2 regions of the Arthrobacter sp. OAP107 genome follow, and region 2 is predicted to be linked to the other one. Evidence: predicted binding sites of a transcription regulator. Region 2 holds the regulator's gene; the other holds the start of a gene.
The links. The regulator LexA, encoded in region 2, represses DNA repair genes until DNA is damaged. The targets are predictions, from matches to a motif close to TCGAACANNTGTTCGA.

Region 1: ABIE00_RS21415 (HNH endonuclease signature motif containing protein) is a predicted target of LexA. The motif match lies at 1,984-1,999, and genes of this name have one in related genera.

Annotation. Positions count from the first base shown of each region.
Region 1 covers NZ_JBEPOK010000001.1:4,653,425-4,662,917, forward strand. Annotated here, with positions in the region: gene ABIE00_RS21400 (aldo/keto reductase) at 1-753, shown strand, start outside; gene ABIE00_RS21405 (GlsB/YeaQ/YmgE family stress response membrane protein) at 900-1,163, shown strand; gene ABIE00_RS21410 (hypothetical protein) at 1,290-1,772, shown strand; gene ABIE00_RS21415 (HNH endonuclease signature motif containing protein) at 2,087-4,372, shown strand; gene ABIE00_RS21420 (putative protein N(5)-glutamine methyltransferase) at 4,504-5,355, opposite strand; gene ABIE00_RS21425 (lactonase family protein) at 5,582-6,625, shown strand; gene ABIE00_RS21430 (alpha-amylase family glycosyl hydrolase) at 6,786-9,493, shown strand, end outside.
Region 2 covers NZ_JBEPOK010000001.1:3,506,235-3,515,727, forward strand. Annotated here, with positions in the region: gene ABIE00_RS16100 (DUF1844 domain-containing protein) at 225-611, shown strand; gene ABIE00_RS16105 (MFS transporter) at 718-2,016, opposite strand; gene ABIE00_RS16110 (SseB family protein) at 2,076-2,936, opposite strand; gene priA (bifunctional 1-(5-phosphoribosyl)-5-((5-phosphoribosylamino)methylideneamino)imidazole-4-carboxamide isomerase/phosphoribosylanthranilate isomerase PriA) at 3,012-3,758, opposite strand; gene ABIE00_RS16120 (CG2302 family histidine operon protein) at 3,852-4,010, opposite strand; gene hisH (imidazole glycerol phosphate synthase subunit HisH) at 4,011-4,748, opposite strand; gene hisB (imidazoleglycerol-phosphate dehydratase HisB) at 4,745-5,371, opposite strand; gene ABIE00_RS16135 (histidinol-phosphate transaminase) at 5,431-6,549, opposite strand; gene ABIE00_RS16140 (LysM peptidoglycan-binding domain-containing protein) at 6,638-7,006, opposite strand; gene lexA (transcriptional repressor LexA) at 7,317-8,060, shown strand; gene ABIE00_RS16150 (ATP-dependent DNA helicase) at 8,135-9,493, opposite strand, start outside.

The DNA of each region.
Region 1 (9,493 bases), 1.1 Mb from region 2:
GACCGGGAGGTGAGTGACACCGTCGTACGCGCTGCGGAAGCCGGGTACCGGCATATCGATACGGCCGTGCGCTACGGGAACGAGGCCGGGGTCGGATCCGGAATCCGCGCCAGCGGACTGGACCGGGCGGAGTTCTTCATCACCACCAAGCTGGATGGGGAATTTCAGGGCGGGGACCTGGCCGCGGCCGGTCTTGAAGGCTCGCTGAAGCGTCTGAACCTGGACTATGTGGACCTGCTGCTGATCCACTGGCCGCTCCCCCGCCGTGGAGAATTTATCTCCACGTGGAAGACCTTTGAGCGGCTGCAGGCCGAAGGAAAAGTCCGTTCGATCGGCGTCTCGAACTTCAAGCCCGCGCACCTGGAAAAGCTCATGTGGGAGACCGAGGTTGTGCCGGCCGTGAACCAGATCCAGCTCAACCCCTCGGTGACCCGTTCGGCCGACCGCGCCTACAACGAGGGACACCGGATCGTCACGGAGTCATACAGTCCGCTGGGTTCGGGATCGGGGCTGCTGTCCGCGCCTGTCCTGAACCGAATCGGCGGCAAACACGGCCGGACGGTAAGCCAGGTGGTGCTGCGCTGGCACGTCCAGCAGGGTCTCGTGGCCATCCCCAAGTCCGCCGATCCCCAGCGGATGAAAGAGAACATCGACGTCTTCGATTTCGCCTTGGATGAGGAGGACCTGACCGCCATCAACACTCTCGACGAAGGCCCCGAGGCCGGCGTAAATTCCGACGTCCAAGGCCACTAACGCCAGACTTCAGGCGACTGCGGCAGCTGCTCCTCGCTGGAGGGCGACTGGCAAAAAAATAGTAAGCATGATTAGTATTGAGCAGAAGGACGAAGCGTACCCGGCAATCCGGGTAACTCCTCTAGATGAAGAAGGAACGATAAAAGATGGGTTTTTTCGCATTTCTGATTCTTGGCCTCATTGCCGGAGCCATTGCTAAGGCCATCCTCCCCGGACGGCAGGGCGGTGGCATTTTCATCACGCTTCTGCTCGGCGTGGTTGGCGCAATTCTCGGCGGCTTTATCGGCAGCGCGCTCTTTGGAGTGGGGATCAACGAGTTCTTCTCGCTGTCCACGTGGCTGCTCGCGATCGGCGGCGCACTGATCGTCCTGCTGGTCTACGGCATGATTACCAAGCGCACGGCCCGCTAGACAGGGTCGCTGGATAGAGCAGCGCCGGAACCGGCTCCGGGGAACCTCCCGGGGCCGGTTTCCCACCCTCGGCCGTATTGGCCGAACCAAAATCGTACAGATCCCCCTCAAGAGTAGGAGATCATCATGAAATCCAAACTTCTCTTCGGCGCCGGAATCGCTGCAGGTTATGTGCTCGGATCCAGGTCCGGCCGGGCAGCGTACGACAAGCTCAAAGCACGGGCCGCCGGCATCTGGGACAGCAAGCCGGTCCAGGACAAAGTCACAGCAGCAAAGGAAGCCGTCAAAGAAAAGGCCCCTGAGGTGGGCGACCAGCTGGCCGAAGCCGCGCGCCGGGCAGGGACCGTACTCGACTCCGCCATGCACCGCGATGCACCAAAGCAGGGTGACGCCGGTACTGCGTCTGCCAGCACTGCATCTGTTGCCGGTGCATCTGCAGACAGCGGGCACGTCCCCGCGCACAGCACGCACCCGGAGACGGTAAACCTCGGAACTTCCGATGTGGAGTCCGATCCGGCGCTCAACGACAGCGCGGGTCAGGACTGGTCGGACGAGGGCGGCGCCACTCCCGCCGGCGCCGCCACGAACGTGAATCCAGACAAGCAGTAGCTCCACGACTGGCTGCTTGAGCCTGCACCGCGGGCGGGTGGGCAAGAACTAAAAATGTCAGACCCCTCTGACAATGTTTTCCTATGGAAGCCATCGGGGACAGTGGGGAAAGTATGCAGGCCGGGCAGCAGTGCCCGGCCTGCGTGCTGCCCTGCTGCATAGCATTTCCGCTTCCGGGCATCCGGCTTCTGCCGGAACCGGCACCGCCGTGGCGGACACATCTTCGTCCGACGGCGGTGCTGCCGCCAGCTTGGAGGCAGGCAGTGCTTTCGGTCACATCCAAAAATGTCAGACCGCGCTGAGATAGTTTTCGCATGGAAGCGATTGGGGAGGATCGAGCGGACAGCTCGGCGGGGACGAATGTCTCTGGCCTGGGTGCCGCTGTCCTGCTGCGCGGCCGCCGGCTGCGCAGCGTTCCTGCGGCTCTCCTTGCTGACGCATCGGTCAAGGACGTGTCCGACGGCGGTGCTGCCGCCGGCTTTGCAGCTGGCGCTGGCCCTGCAACTCAGCGTTTGGCAACGAACGGCCCGGAACCGGTCGCCGCGGCAACTACTGAACTGGCGTCCCCAGCGCCGGCAACGACTGATCTGAAGGCGTCCCTGGCGCTGCTGGACTCCGCCACCAGCTCGGCTCCGGAGGAGCTGGCCGCGGCCAACTTCCTTCAGGCGGCCGATTTCGCTGAACTGACCGAGAAGCTCTCCCGCCGCGTCGAACACCTGCAAGTACTCGCCGCCGCGGCGGTGGACCGGACACGGACCGAGGCGATCAACGCCGCCGCGACCGCCAGCCGCGCCGCCGGCTGGACCACAGGCTGGGGCACCGAACCCGAACCCGGACCCGGACCTGCCCCGGATCCTGGCGCTCAGCCCTTCGAGGCTGCCGCCCCGGCCGCATCTGGTCCAACTCCGGCCGCCTCCGCGGTGGCCTCTGCCCCTGCCTCTGCGGTGGCCTGGTCCCCGGCCGATGACGGAGCCCGAAACACCGCCGAGTTCCTCCGCACCCGGCTCCGGATCAGCACCCCCGAAGCACGCCGCCGCCTCGCCCTGGCCAACGCCACCCTCCCCCGCACCGGACTCGCCGGCCGGCCCATGCCACCCGAACGCGAAGAAACCGCAGCCGCCCTCACCACCGGAATCATCTCCTCCCGCGCCGGAACCACCATCACCACCGCCCTGGACAAAGTCCGCCACATCCCCAACCCCGCCCTGATCGCCGAAATGGAACACAACCTCACCCAAACCGCGATCGACAACGACCACGACTTCCTCACCCGCATCGCCCACCGCTGGATCGACGCCCTCGACCAGGACGGCACCGAACCCTCCGAAGAAAACCTCCGCCACCGCCAAGGCGTCTTCCTCCACCACAAACGCGGCGGCCTGCACCACCTCGAAATCCGCGCCACCACCGACCAATACGAAGTCCTCGCCACCGTCATGAACACCGCCACCAACCCCCGCACCACCACACCCAACACCACCACCAGCGCGAAAACCGACAACGGCAACAACAACGACAGCGGCGGCGGTGACGGCACGGCCGCCGGCACCAGCCAACAGGACACCAGCCAACAGGGCAACGGCAGCAGCGGTGACGGCGGTACCAGCAGCGCCGACGGTACCATCGCCGCCGCTGTCGACCCCGACGCGGCCTTCAACGCCCCCACCCCGGAACCGGACCTGGACCGCCGCACCCTCGCCCAGCAACGCCTCGATGGCCTCATCGGCGCATCCAAGGCAGCCCTCGCCGCCGGCACCCTGCCCACCACCGGAGGACTCCGCCCCCAAGTCATGGTCACCGTCGGCTACCGGGACCTCCTCAACAGCATCCAAACCACCGCCAACCGCGGCCCCCGCTACGCCTCCAAAGGAAACCACACCACCAACCAGCCAACAGACAGCCCCCAACCAACAGACACAAACGGATGGCAACCCAGCGGCCCCGAGCTCCTGCCAGGCACCTGGCAGACCACCCAACCGCGCCCCGAACCGGACACCAGCACAGACGCCCCGCAGACAAGCGAACCCGACACCCAGACAGGCAACCTACCCAGCACCAACATCACCAGCACCAACGCCGCCAGTATCAACCCGCCCGGCACCAACCCGCCCGGCATCAACCGGTCCGGCACCGACCCCTTCACCACACCCCTGCCCGGCGGGCCGGCCGGCACGGCCACCGGCAGCGGAACCTTCACCTACACCGGCCCCGTCACCGCCTCCACCATCCGCAAAATCGCCTGCGACGCCGACATCATCCCCGTCCTCCTCGGCAGCCAAGGACGCATCCTCGACATCGGCCGCACCACCCGGATCTTCCCGCCCCACATCCGCAAAGCCCTCAACACCCGCGACCAAGGCTGCGCCTTCCCCAACTGCACCATCCCCGCACCCTGGTGCGAAGCCCACCACATCACCTACTGGTCCCGAGGCGGACCCACCAGCACCGACAACGGCGTCCTCCTCTGCACCCACCACCACCACCTGATCCACAAGGAACAGTGGAAAATCCACCTCAAAAACGGCATCCCCTGGTTCATACCCCCACCCCATATCGACCCCCGCCAACAACCCCGACAAAACCACCACCACAAAACATGAACCCGAGACCGGGGACGGCCCGGGCGGGCCGGGCTGTCTGACGGGATCTTTCTGACGGACTCACGAGGAACGCCGGCGTCGGCGGCAAGCGCACGACTTCGCGGGAAGTGGGGCTGGTCTGCCCAAGTGGGCTAGAAGAGCTGCCCGATCACCACTGTCGCGTCCAATTCAGCCGACGTGGCAGTCCGCGGCCTTAGGCCCCCACGGACCATGGCCGCTGCAGTATGAGGAGCCTGCAGCCGGCTGGTTTCGATGAGCAGGTGCCCTCCCGGCCTGAGCCAGGCCGCGGCTTCCGCGATCACCCGGCGCTGGATGTCGAGGCCGTCGGGCCCGCCGTCCAGCGACACCCGCGGCTCATGAACGCGGGCTTCACGGGGCATGCTGCTGATGGACGCCGTCGGCACGTAAGGCGCATTCACCGCGAGGATGTCCACGGTGCCCCGAAGGCGAGCAGGCAGGGCCGAGTAGAGGTCGCCCTCGTGGACTGCACCGCCCGCTGGCACGATGTTGAGGCTGGCACACTGCACAGCGGCGGGGTCGACGTCGGAAGCGTGCACCTCCACGCCGGGCATCTGCACCGCCAGCGCGGTACCCACAGCGCCGGAGCCGCAGCACAGGTCAACAACAACCGGAAGAATCGTCGGCGACGCGGGCGGAGTGATGCCAACAGTCCCCGCGGGCTCAGCGGGCTCCGGCCCCGCGGCTCGAAGGAGCGTGGCAGCCTCCTGAACCAGCAGTTCCGTCCGGCGGCGTGGCACAAAGACGCCGGGCTCGACCCGGATCCGCAAGCCACAAAACTCGGCCCAGCCCAAAATGTGCTCGAGCGGAAACCCGTCGACTCGTCGCTGCACGGCTTCCATAAGTTCATCGGCGGCAAGGCCGGCGGAAAGGAGGAGGTCCGCTTCGTCCTCGGCAAAGACACAGCCGGCGGCGCGCAGCCTGCTGATGACGTTGGAGCGGAAAGGCGGTGATTGAACAGGCATGGTTGCGTCCTTCGGGTGAATGATGGGCGCTCCGTGCATACGTCCGACTAGCCTTGGCGGTCCGTAAGGCGGGCAAGGAGAACCCAAGCTGGCGTTGCGAGAATTGTTCTCACCTCCCGGGTAGTACTGATCCGGCACATTTAATACGCGCCCGGCCCTCAAATCGGCTCTGCAAAAATCCATGTTATCCGACGCCGAATCCGGCAATTATTGGCAGGATGGAACGATGACCCACAGCGAAAACCACACGCTCATCTGGACCGGCTCCTATACCGCGGACAGCGGCGGCCACGGGGCCGGGATCGGGGCCGTATCGGTCAACGCTGATGGGACGCTCACTTGGCGTGGGACGGCGGCAAAGGCTGACTCGCCGTCGTTCGTTGCGGTGCACCGGAAACTGCCGATGGTTTACGCCGTCGGGGAGAACGCCAAAACCGTCCAGGCATACCGGCGGCGGGGAGAATTCGGCCTCGAGGCCGCCGGCGAGCCCTGGGCGGCCGGCGAAGCGCCCTGCCACGTCACCGTCGATCCGCAGGGCAAGTTCCTGGTCGTCGCCTGCTGGGGCGATGGTCAGGTGCTGCTCTACGAACTGACGGACGACGGCGGGATCGCCCGCCGCCTTCCGTCGGCACCCTCCAGCGACCCGCACCGGGACGACCGCCCCAGCCGCGCCCACGCCAGCCTGGTACTCACCGACGGCCGCATCATGACCACCGACCTCGGGCACGACCTCCTCCGAGTCTGGAACTACGTCCACAGGACGGGCCTGGTGCTGGACCATGAGGTGGTGCTGCCTAAGGACAGCGGCCCCCGCCACCTGGTGCAGCATTCCGACGGAACGGTGTCGGTCGTTACCGAGTATTCGATCGAGGTCTTCGCAGCCCGTGCCGCCTCGGCATCGGGAAAGTTCGAACTGGTCGGCCAGGGTCCCGCGACGTCCGACGGCGCCAAGGACGGCGACTCTGCGGCCGAGATTGCCTTGTCGCCGGACGGGCGGTTCGCGTATGTCGGGGTGCGGGGCTCCAACCGCATCAGCGTGCTGGAGGTGGACTCGTCGGCCGAGGGCAGCCTGCTTCGCCCGCTCGGCGACTTCACCAGCGGCGGCGACTGGCCCCGTCACCACCTGGTCCGCAGCGGGTCGCTGCACGTTGCCCACGAGCGCTCCCACGACATCACAACCTTCCGCCTGAACGACCAGACCGGCCTTCCGGAGGGCCCTCTTCAGCGTCTTGTTGCGGGTTCCCCCACGGCCCTGATTGTGGCAAGCTAAACCGCAATCGACAAAGCCAATACAGGATTAGTCATTCCCAATACGGCCCCATCACAGGAGGCCGTGTTGGCGATCGGGCCTGCCTTGGACGAGTCGGCGTCCTAACGGAGTCCGGGCTGCCCCACCCGGACAAGCAACGTTGCTTTGCGGAAGGTCCAACATGCTCACCGTCCCTCGCCTGAATTCCCCGCGCCGTACCGGCGGCCCCGTCAAACCCACCCGCGCCACTCTGGCGGCGGCAGGCGCGCTCGTTCTGCTGGCTGCGTCGGCCCCACCCGTCCAGGCGGCCCTGCCCGCCCAGGCAACTCCGACAGCCACAGCCGCCCTGCCAACCCAGGCACCCGGCCAAGCCGCAATTGTCAACAAAACCCCGGTGCCGCCGTCGGGCACCAAACAGGGAACAGGTGCCCATTCCCTCCGCACGCCCGTTACCGGCGAGAACTTCTACTTCGTCATGGCGGACAGATTCAGCAACGGCGACGCCGGCAACGACCAAGGCGGCCTCGGCCCGGATCCGATGGTCTCCGGGTTCGACCCCACCCGGAAGGGCTTCTACAACGGCGGGGACCTGAAAGGCCTTCTGGACAAGATCGACTACATCCAGGGCCTCGGGACCACGGCGATCTGGCTGACACCAAGCTTCAAGAACAAGGCGGTCCAGCCCGAGGACAATTCCGCCGGCTACCACGGCTACTGGGTCACCGACTTCACCCAGATCGATCCGCACCTGGGCACCAACGCCGAGCTGAAGGCGCTCATCGACGAGGCGCACTCCCGCGGCATGAAGGTGTACTTCGACATCATCACAAACCACACCGCGGACGTCATCGGCTACAAGGAGGGTGCCCGCACCGGCTACGTCTCCAAGGACAGGGCGCCGTACCGCACCGCCGCAGGCGTTGCCTTCGATGACCGGGACTTCGCCGGCCGGGCCGACTTCCCCAAGCTCGACGCCGAAACCTCCTTCCCGTACACACCGGTGCTTGATCCGGCGGAACAGAACCTCAAGGTTCCGGCCTGGCTCAACGACCCGACGCTGTACCACAACCGCGGCGACACGACCTTTGCCGGCGAGAACTCCTCCTACGGCGACTTCTTCGGCCTGGACGACCTGTTCACCGAGCACCCGGCAGTCGTGGCCGGCATGACGGACATCTACGAGACGTGGATCCGGGACTTCGGCGTGGACGGGTTCCGCATCGACACCATGAAGCACGTCAACGATGAATTCTGGCAGCAGTTCGGGCCCGAGGTACTCGCCTACGCCAGGGCGCACGGCAAGGACGAGTTCTTCATGTTCGGCGAAGTCTTCGACACGTCCAAGAGCTTCACGAGCCAGTTCACCACACGCAACAGGATGCAGGCCGTGCTCGACTTCCCTTTCCAGGACGCTGCGCGCAATTTCGCCTCGAAAAGCCACGACGCGAAAGAGCTGGAAACCTTCTTCGCCGCCGACGACTGGTACACCGACGCGGACTCCAACGTCTACCAGTTGCCCACCTTCCTGGGAAACCACGACATGGGCCGGATCGGCAGCTTCATCAGCACCGACAACCCGGACGCGGACGGCGCCGAACGTGTGGCCCGCGACGAACTGGCCCACGAGCTCATGTATTTTTCCCGCGGAAATCCCGTAATCTACTACGGTGACGAGCAGGGCTTCACCGGCCCCGGCGGAGACCAGGACGCCCGCCAGACGCTGTTCGCCAGCAAGGTACCCGACTACCTCGACGATGACCTGCTCGGCACGGACGCCACCCATGCCACCGACAACTTCAACACCGGGCATCCCCTGTACGCGAAGATCCGCGAACTCGCGCAACTGACCAAAGACCACCCGGCCCTGCGCGACGGCGCCCACCAGCACCGGTACGCCTCGGATGGACCCGGCATCTACGCTTTCTCGCGCACAGATGCCAAAGACCAGCGTGAGTACGTGGTTGCGCTGAACAACAGCGAGAAGCCGCAGACGGCCGCCGTTCCCACTTACATCGCCAAGCGCAATTACCGCCTCATCTACGGCGACGCCGCCGAAAACTCCAAGACCGCGCCCGATGGCAAGCTGACCGTCACGGTGCCGCCGCTGTCCGCCGTTGTCTACCAGTCATCCGGCCGGATCCCCCGCGGGAAGGCGGCCCCGGCCGTCGCACTGCAGCCCCCTGTTTCCGCCGCAGCCACCGCCACCTCCGCCGGGGACAACGGCCGGATCCAAGTGACGGCCGACGTCGACGGCAGCTCGTTCTATGAGGTCACCTTTGAAGCCAGGACGCCGGGCGGCAAATGGGAGCGAGTGGGCACCGACGACACCGCGCCCTACCGGGTTTTCCACGACGTCTCAGTACTGGAACCCGGCACTGTCGTGGAGTACCGGGCGGTGGTCCTGAACAACGCCGGCCGCTCGTCGGTCAGCGCTGTCCGGTCCGCTGAGGTGCCGGACCCGGTACTGACCATCCAGCAGCCGGCCGAGGGCAGCACGGTCCAGGGCAACGTGGACGTGGTGGCCACGGCAGACCCGGAAAAGGCCAGCCACGTGGTGCACTTCGAGCGGAGCGTCGCGGGCGGGCCATGGACAGCCATCGGTTCCAAAGATGACTCATCCCCGGCGTACACGGTGGCGGACCGCTTGGACGCGCTGGGTCTCGCCGACGGAACCGAGGTGCGGTACCGGGCAAAGCTCGACGGGACGGGTGTGGTGAGCAACGTCCGGAAAGTGGCCGTGGGCGCCGCGCCGCAGCCCGAGTCGGTCACTGTGGCGGGAAGCCTGAACAGCGAGATGGGCTGCCCGGATGATTGGCAGCCGGCATGTGAGGCGGCGTTCCTGACCTTCGATCCGGCGGACCGCCTGTGGAAGCTCACGGCAGACCTTCC
Region 2 (9,493 bases):
GCACTTCACCGGACTCCTGCCCGGTGAACCGCCCGACCGTTACCCGGCAACCTTGCTGCCCTGAACCTTCCAGGGAAAACGGCTGACGCGGGTGGGAGAGAACTCCGCTTGCAAACTGAGTATCAATTCTACAGAAAGATACCCGCTTACCGCACATTTGCGGCAGTGGGTCTCATACACGGCAAAATAACGACATCCAGTCGGTCTGTGACAAGCTTACCAGTATGAGCACTCCAGACAGCAATTCACACGTCTACCAGGCACCCGGCGCCGGGGACGACGTCACGCAGCAAATCCGCGACATCTCGGAAGTCCCCGCGATCGAGGTCATCACCACGGCGGCCGTGCACCTCATGAGTGCCTCCGCCGTGAAGCTCGGCCTGGCCGCTGAGGAGAACGCCGCTGAGCTGAAGGACCTGGACGAGGCCCGCAAGCTCATCACCGCCCTTGCCGGCCTGGTGACGGCAGCCGCTCCGGAGATCGGTTCACAGCATGCCGGTCCGTTGCGCGATGGCCTGCGGTCCTTGCAGCTTGCCTTCCGCGAAGAATCCATCATTCCGGATCCCCCGGGCAAGGGTCCCGGTGAGAAATTCACCGGCGCGGTGAACTAAAGCTAGACGTTCGACGGCGGCGGGCCGGCTCTTCGGGGCCGGCCCGCCGCCGTTTTTTCGTGCGGCCGCCCCATTGACCGTCCCCCGGCGGCGGGCGCCTGCGGCGTCAGGACGTGGCAGCGCGGCGTCGGCGCTCTTGCAGGACGAGGCCCACGACGCACAGCAGCACACCTGCCACGCCGACGGACACAAAGCCTCCCGCCGCCCCGATGCCGTCGATGAAGATTCCGGCCAGCGGAGCCCCCAAGGCAACACCGGCGGTCAACGCGGACCCGTACCACCCCATGGCCTCGCCCCGCCTGGCCTCCTCCACCAGTTCTGCCACCTTCTCGGAGGCTGCCGAGAGGACCGGCGCGCAGAGGAGGCCCGGCAGCAGCGACAGCAGGCTAAGGGTCAGGGTGTCGGTGGCAAACCCCATGGGAATGGTGAAGGCAGCCATGCCCAGCAGCAGGAGGATCGGGGAAACAGGCCGGTGCATGGCCCCGTATACGAGGCCGCCGATCACCGAAGCGGCGCACCAGAAGAGGAACACGACGCCGATCTCGCCCTGGTGGCCGCCGGTCTCCAGCGCGGCCACGATTCCCACGTCCGTGCCGCTGAGCACCATGCCGGCGCCGGCAGCCACAGCGAACACCGCGGCTACACCGGCGGTGAACCAGGCGAAGCTGTGGGCTACCCTGCGTTTCAGGACCGCCCGCCGCCGGCTGCCCGCCGACGCCGGACCGAGCTCAGCCGCTGCCTCCTGCAGGTGTGCGGGGGCGGCGGCCACAACGGCTACCTCTGCTGCTTCCTGCTCATCAGCTTCGCAGGATTCGGAGCGGACCGCGCTGCGGGTGGGCGGGTTGAACCACATCAGGAAGAGCCCGGCCAGCGACGTGGAGACACCGACGGCGGTAAGCCCCAGCACGGAATGGCCGCTGGTGGCCACCACAGCACCTGCGGCCGGGCCGATCATGAACACCAGCTCGGTGCTGACCGCATCCAGCGCGAAGGCGGTCCTGCGCTGGTCGCCGTCCGCGAGGACCCCCAGGGACTGCCGCACCACGCTGAAAATGGGAAGCGTCAGCAGGCCGCCCACGAACACCAGCGGCAGCAGCCACTGGTAGGACACGTGCGGCACGAGGGACCAGATGACGGTTTCCGAGATCACCGAAGGTATCAGCGCCGTGCGCAGGCCCACGGTATCCACCCGGCGTCCGCGCCAGGGTGCGCCGAGCGCGATGCCGATGGTCATCACGGCCGCCGCCGTTCCCGCGGCGGCGTAGCCCTCGCCGAGGGTCAGGACGATGTGCAGGGTCAGCAGGACGCCCGCCGCCGAATGGGGTATGCGGGCAATCATGCCGACGGCCAGGAGCCGTCGGATAGGGCGGACGGCCAGCAGCTCCCGGTACAGGGTGAAATTCACAGGTGGGTCCTCGGTTCAGCCGCCGGACAGCAACGCAACGGACCTCCACCGGTCGGCGGTTACTGTGCGGCGCGCCTTAGTTTGACTTCGATCGAATCAACGCGCTCACCAAACAATACATTCCGGCTCCACTCAGCCTGGAGGCCGGCAACAAGGTCCTGGACCGCGGCCGCGTCGAGTCCGTCCTCCAGATAGAGCACCACCCGCAGCTCCGGTCCGGCTCCGCCGCCCTCGACGCGGCTGCCCGAGGCTGTGGCCGTGGCCACTCCCCCGCCGGGAAGGACCTCGAGTGCGCGGACCGCGGGTCTGTCTTCGGCACCGGCCCGAAGCACCGTTGCCAGCTCGTCATCGAGGTAAGCGGGCACCCACTGCCGCTGCTGCGCGAGCGCCCAGACCCCGGGGCGCCTGACCACGAAGGTAATTTCCGAGCCGGGGTCCACGACCAGCAGCTCGGCCCCCTCGGAAACGGCGGACAGCGCGGCCCTTGCGGCATAAACGGCCACCGGCCGCGCCTCCGCGTGCCACGCCGCCAGGGCCGCTGCCGACGTGAACACCGGCATGGCAAGGCGGCCGTCCGGCGCTTTGAGCGTCACCAGCGCCATGTCCGCCTGTTTGTCGGCGTGCACGCCGTGCGCGCCCTCGGCTTCCTCCGCCAGCTGGGCCACCACGGGGACAAAGACGCGGGTGGTGGCCAGCGAGGCAACCACCGCGGCTTCGTCGCCGTCGCCGGCAACGAGAGCAGAGAGCGCGGTGAGATAACCGGCGTCGGCCGTGCCGTCGTCGTCCTCAAAGTTGTGGATCTTGGCGTCATCACCGGCGAGGCTGCGCCCGGCCCAGGGCTGGCCCGCCGAATCCGCGGCACCGCCTGCACCGGCGAGGGCGGCCTCGATGTGACCGGGCAGCCGGCGTGCCGGCGGCACGCCCGTGCCCGGTAGGGCCGTGCCAGGTACGCCGCCGTCCGTGGAATTGCGCTGCTGCTCGGTCACGGCGATGCCTTAGCGGCGGCCAGCGACGTCGAGGGCCTCGGGCAGGCTGAAGGCGCCGGCGTACAGGGCCTTGCCCACGATGGCGCCTTCGACGCCCAGCGGCACCAGGGAGCGCAGCACCTTCAGGTCGTCGAGGCTGGAAATCCCGCCGGAGGCCACGACGGGCTTGCCGGTCTTCTCCACCATTTGCCGCAGCAGCTCAACGTTCGGCCCCTGCAGCGTGCCGTCCTTGGTCACGTCGGTGACAACGTAGCGTGCGCAGCCGGCCTCTTCCAGGCGGCCCAGCACATCCCACAGGTCCCCGCCTTCCTTGGTCCAGCCGCGGCCGGCCAGTGTGGTTCCCCGGACGTCCAGGCCGACGGCGATCCGGTCACCGAAGCGGTCGATGGCCCGTGCCGTCCAGTCCGGGTTCTCCAGTGCGGCGGTGCCGAGGTTAACCCGGGCAACGCCCAGGTCCAGCGCCTTCTCCAGGGACTCGTCGTCCCGAAGCCCGCCGGAGAGCTCCACCTTGATGTCCAGCCGGCCCACCACTTCGCGCAGCAGCTCCGCGTTCGAGCCGCGTCCAAAGGCAGCGTCCAGATCCACCAGGTGGACCCATTCGGCGCCCTGCTGCTGCCAGTTCAGCGCCGCCTCCAGCGGCGTTCCGTAGCTCGTTTCGCTGCCGGCCTCGCCCTGGACCAGGCGGACGGCCTGGCCGTTCACGACGTCGACGGCGGGAAGCAGTTCAAGTACCGGCAGCTCGTTTTGGCTCGTCATCGGAGGTTTCCTCAGTTCTTGTAGGCGCTGGAGTTCTGTGGACCCTGTTCCCGTGAGCGGCGTCTTCTGCGGCGCACACGGCGGGTTCGTTCGTTATTTGCCGGGAAGGGTCAGCAGGTAGGCGGCCAGCAGCGACATCGCAGCCAGCACGTAGAACCCGATCTGGACCCAGAGCGGCTTGCGCTGCTGCCTGAAGGACAGGCCGCCGCCCACCAGGAGGCCGGCCAGGCCCATCAGGAGAATCGACCACATTTAGGCGTCCGCCGCCTGCCGGCGGTGCGGACCGCGGAGCCCGTCGACCCAGTTCTTGAGCAGCCGTGCACCGGCGTCACCTGACTTTTCCGGGTGGAACTGGGTGGCGCACAGCGGGCCGTTCTCCACGGCGGCGATGAAGGGGCCGCCGTGCTCGGACCACGTGACCAGGGGCGGCGCCATCCGGGGCTGGATGACGTCGAAGTCCCAGTTCTGGACCCCATACGAGTGCACGAAGTAGAACCGTTCCCCTTCGACACCGTCGAACAGCCTGGAGCCCTCCGGGACCTTAACGGTGTTCCACCCCATGTGCGGCACCACTTCGGCCGGCAGGAGCTCCACCTTGCCGGGCCACTCGCCCATGCCTTCGGCTTCAGTTCCGTGTTCCACGCCGGCCTCGAACAGCACCTGCAGGCCAACGCAAATGCCGAGGACCGGACGTCCACCGGCAACGCGGCGGCCAATCATCCGGATGCCATCAACGGCCTTGAGTTCGCGCATGACCGTCTCGAAGGCGCCGACGCCGGGAACGACCAGCCCGTCGGCGTTCAGCACGTCCTCGGGCTTGGAGCTCAGGATGACCTCGGCACCGGCGCGTTCCAGGGCACGCACGGCCGAACGGACGTTGCCGGACCCATAGTCCAGGACGGTGACGGTGGGTTTGCCCTCCGGGGAGGCCGGCTTCAGCGTGGCCGACGGGTCGATGATCGCGCCCTCGCGCAGTACTTTGCCGGTCACAGTGCTCCCTTGGTGGACGGAATGCCTTCGACGCGGGGGTCCGGTTCGACGGCTGCGCGGAGTGCCCGGGCAAAGGCCTTGAACTGGGCTTCCACGATGTGGTGCGGGTCCCGGCCGGCGATGACGTTCATGTGCAGGCAGATGCCGGCGTGCAGCGTGATTGCCTCGAAGACGTGCCGGGTCAGGGATCCCGTGAAGTGCCCGCCGATCAGGTGGTACTCCTGCCCGGCAGGCTCGCCGCCGTGCACCAGGTAAGGCCGGCCGGAGACGTCGACAACGGCGTGTGCGAGGGCTTCGTCCAGGGGCACGGTGGCCTCGCCGAAGCGGCGGATGCCGGCCTTGTTGCCCAGCGCGGTGCGCAGCACCTCGCCGAACGTAATGGCAACGTCCTCAACGGTGTGGTGGACGTCAATGTGGGTGTCGCCCGTGGCCTTGACGGTCATGTCGATGAGTGAGTGCTTGCACAGCGCCGTCAGCATGTGGTCATAGAACGGGACCGATGTGCTGATGTCCGACACTCCGGTGCCGTCGAGGTTGATCTCCACCAGCACGGAAGATTCGCTGGTGGCACGCTCCATGCGTGCAGTCCGTGCCTCGGCAGCCTTGATTCCGGTGTCGCTCATGGTGATAGATGTCCTTTGACGAAGGATGGGGGCGGACCTGACCCGGTCCATGTTCAAGTTTAGGCCGGAAGTGCAGCTTGCCGGGCCAGGATGCTTTCCAGCGCTTCCAGGAAGGCTGTGGTTTCGGTCTCAGTGCCGGCGGTGACCCGCAGGTGGCCGGCGATGCCGACATCCCGCACGAGCACCCCTGCGTCCAGCAGGTCCTGCCAGACCCCGTGGGGATTCTCCAGGCCGCCGAAGAAGACGTAGTTGGAGTCGGACGCCGCGGGCCGCAGCCCCATCCGCGTCAACTCCGCGACAATCCGGTCGCGCTGTCGCTTGATGTCCTGGACGTCGGCCATGAGCGCCTCGCGGTGCTGCAGCGCGGCGAGGGCGGTTGCCTGCGTGACGGCCGAGAGGTGGTAGGGCAGGCGCACCAGCCGGAGGGCGTCGGTCACCTCGGGAGCCGCGGCCATGTAACCGAGGCGGGCGCCGGCCAGGGCGAACGCCTTGCTCATGGTGCGGGAGACGATGAGCCGCTCCCGGCCGGGCAGCAGGGTGAGCGCGCTGGGCGTGCCGTCGTGTGCAAATTCGTGATAGGCCTCGTCCACGACGACGATCGCCTGGCTGGCCTCGCCTGCCTCGTAGACCGCTTCCACCACATCCAGGCCCAGGCCCGTGCCGGTGGGGTTGTTGGGCGAGCACAGGAAGACTATGTTCGGCTGGAGTTCACGCACCTGGCTGGCGGCCGACTCGGCACTGAGGCCGTAGTCGTCGGCGCGCTTGCCGGCGATGTAGGCAGTGTCCGTGCCGCTGGCGAGGAGCGGGTACATGGAGTACGTCGGCGGAAAGCTCAGAAGCGACCGGCCGGGGCCGCCGAAGGCCTGGAGGATCTGCTGGAGGACCTCGTTGGAACCGTTGGCTGCCCAGAGATTGTCCGCGCTGAGCCCGTGGCCAAGGTATTCCGCCAGCGCTTCCCGAAGTTCGGTGAATTCACGGTCGGGGTACCGGTTAAGCCCGGTGGCGGCCTCGCTTACCGCCGCGGTGATGGCCGCCCGGACGTCGGCGGGCACGCCATGCGTGTTCTCGTTGACGTTGAGCAGGATCGGGACGTCAAGCTGCGGGGCGCCGTAAGGGGACAGCCCCCTCAGGTTGGTCCGCAGGGGCAGTCGGTTCAGTCGCTCAAGCTGGTCAGTCACCTACACAGTTTAAGTAACCTGCAGGGCTGGCCGGAAACTGTGACGGTTCCGGCGCCCGGGAACCGCACGGTTCGGGGGGCGTGAAGCTCTATTTGTTCGGTACAAAAAGCTGCTGCCCGGGCATGACCTTCCCGGCCTGAAGGTCGTTGAGCTGGACGATGTCCGCGATCACATCCCGTGGATCGCGGTCCGGGTCGACCTTGCCCGCGATGGCCCACAATGATTCGCCGGGCTGCACCGTGACCGACACCGTCGGCGTGACGGCGAGACCGGTGGCGCTGTCAGCAGCCTTTGCCGGCGAGTTCAGCAGCCCGGTCAGTGACAGGATCACGGCGGCGAGCAGGACAAGCGGGAGGCCGATCAGGACAATCCGGCCACGGCGGGTGAGGCGCAGCCGCGGCGGCTTGCCGGGCCGGGAAACTGCCGTAGAAGTTACTGCTGCTGTTGAAGCTGACATGGCGTGAGCCCTCCTGGACCAAAGTTGTACTGCCTCGCGTTCGAACAAACAGTTCGAACACCGGACTGACAAGCGGCCCTCACTAGAACACATGTTCGAACTTTGCTTTTCCTAGTTTTAGCATCTATCAACGAATTAAGTCGAGACTCGCTAGAACAAATGTTTGAAAAAGCCCAATGGCTGGCCTACGTTGGAAATCAAAGAACAACCACAACTGCAGTTGATCAGCAGGGTCTGACATTTTTCAGGCCGGAAGTTCCCGGCCTCTGCAGCTACCGCAACCGGGAGGAACGGAAAGGCGTTGGCGAACATGGCAGCACAGGCCTCTGACGGCAAGGCTCCCCAGCGCAGCCCGCGGTCTCAGCGGACCCCCAAGGGACTTACAGTCCGCCAGAAGAAGATCCTGGAAACCATCCAGCGTTCGGTCAACGAGAACGGCTACCCGCCGTCGATGCGGGAAATCGGTGACACCGTAGGCCTGGCCAGCCTCTCCAGCGTGACCCATCAGCTTTCGCAGCTGGAAAAGCTCGGCTACCTGCGGCGCGACCCCAAGCGGCCGCGCGCCATGGAGGTCCTGATGCCGCTCACTCTGGATGCGGGAACGGCGAAATCCGGCGGTGACAAAGCCCCGGCCCCCAGCACGGCAGGCGGCTCCGTGTCCGAACTGCCCAGCGCGATGGACACCGCCATGGTGCCGCTGGTTGGCCGGATCGCGGCGGGCGGTCCCATCCTCGCGGACCAGATGGTGGAGGAGCTGATGCCGCTGCCCCGCCAGCTGGTGGGCCATGGCGAACTGTTCATGCTCAAGGTCGCGGGCGACTCCATGGTGGACGCCGCCATCTGTGACGGGGACTGGGTTGTGGTCCGGCGGCAGAGCGACGCCGTCAACGGCGACATCGTCGCGGCACTGCTTGACGATGAGGCCACCGTCAAGACCTTCCGGCAACGGGACGGCCACACCTGGCTCCTGCCGCAGAACACGCAGTACGAACCCATCCTCGGCGACCACGCAGTGGTCATGGGCAAGGTGGTTTCCGTACTTCGCTCGCTGTAGCCCCCTGGGGCTTGTCCCCACGGAATCTTCGGCAGAGAACTTTCGGCCCCGGGCTGCTGCAGCCCGGGGCGTCCCTATGCCTGGGCGCCGGCGAGCCTCTCCAGTGCCGCGATGGCGGTCTTCCGGTCGGTCGTTGGCCAGAACGGCGGCAACGCGGCCCGCAGGAACCCGCCATAGCGCTCCGTGGACAGCCGGGAATCCAGCACGGCCACCACGCCCTTGTCATTCGTGGACCGAATGAGACGCCCCGCCCCCTGGGCAAGCCTGATGGCCGCGTGCGTGGCGGATACCGACATGAAGCCGTTGCCGCCGGCCTGGGCAACAGCCCGCGACCGCGCCGTCATCAGCGGATCATCAGGGCGCGGGAAGGGAATCCTGTCAATCACCACCAGGCGGCATGACCCGCCCGGCACATCGACGCCCTGCCACAATGACATCGTGCCGAACAGGCAGGTGTCGGGTTCATCGGCGAACTGCTTCACCAGCGCCGTCATGGTGGACTCACCCTGGCAAAGAATGCTGACATCCAGCCGGGTGCGCAGGGCATCTGCTGCTTCCTCTGCGGCCCGACGGGAGGAGAACAGACACAGCGCTCCCCCGCCGGACGCGCGGATCAGTGACTCGAGTTCGTCCAGCGCCTCGGGCGACGTGCCGCGGCCAGGCTTCGGCAGGTGGCCCGCCACGTAGAGGATTCCCTGCCGGGGATAGTCAAAGGGCGAACCCACGTCGACGCCGGTCCAGCTCGGGGCGCCTTCCCCGACCAGGCCCAGCCCGCCCGCAGCGGGTTCGAAAGCAGAGCCGATGGCGAGGGTTGCCGACGTCAGCACCACGGTGTGCCCGGCGAACAGGCCTTCCCGGAGCCGGCCCGCGACGCTCAGCGGGGCGATGTTGATCAGGGCCGGGGCGGTCTCGTCAGGCGCTGAGTATCCCTGCTGGGGATCAAACGTGCTGTTCCGGGAGAACCAGACCACCTCACGGTTTTCCCGGGCGGCGACGAGCCGTTCGCAAAGCTCCAAAATCACCAGCAGGCGGGAGCGCGCGAGCTGCCGCCCGCCGTCGGCCGTTGTATTGCTGTCCCCCTTGGAATCCGACAGTGCGGCCCAGCAGGCCTCACGGAGCTGGTCCACACAGTCCAGCTGCTCGTCGTTCAGGCCGTTGGGAAGCAGGCCGCTGGGTACGCCGGCGAGAGCCACCTCAAGGTTGGCGGCCGCGGTGTTGAGGGCGTCGACGGTGATGCCGGTGTGCTTGCGGGCGCCGGATGCTGCGGCGTGGACCATGGCCACCGACAGCTGGCCCGACACCGCGCCGGTCACCCGGTCCTGGAGTTCGTGCGCCTCGTCCACCACGACGACGTCGTACTCCGGCAGCACCGCCAGGCCTTCGAACGCGCTTACGGCGAGCATGGCGTGGTTGGTCACCACGACGTCGGCCTC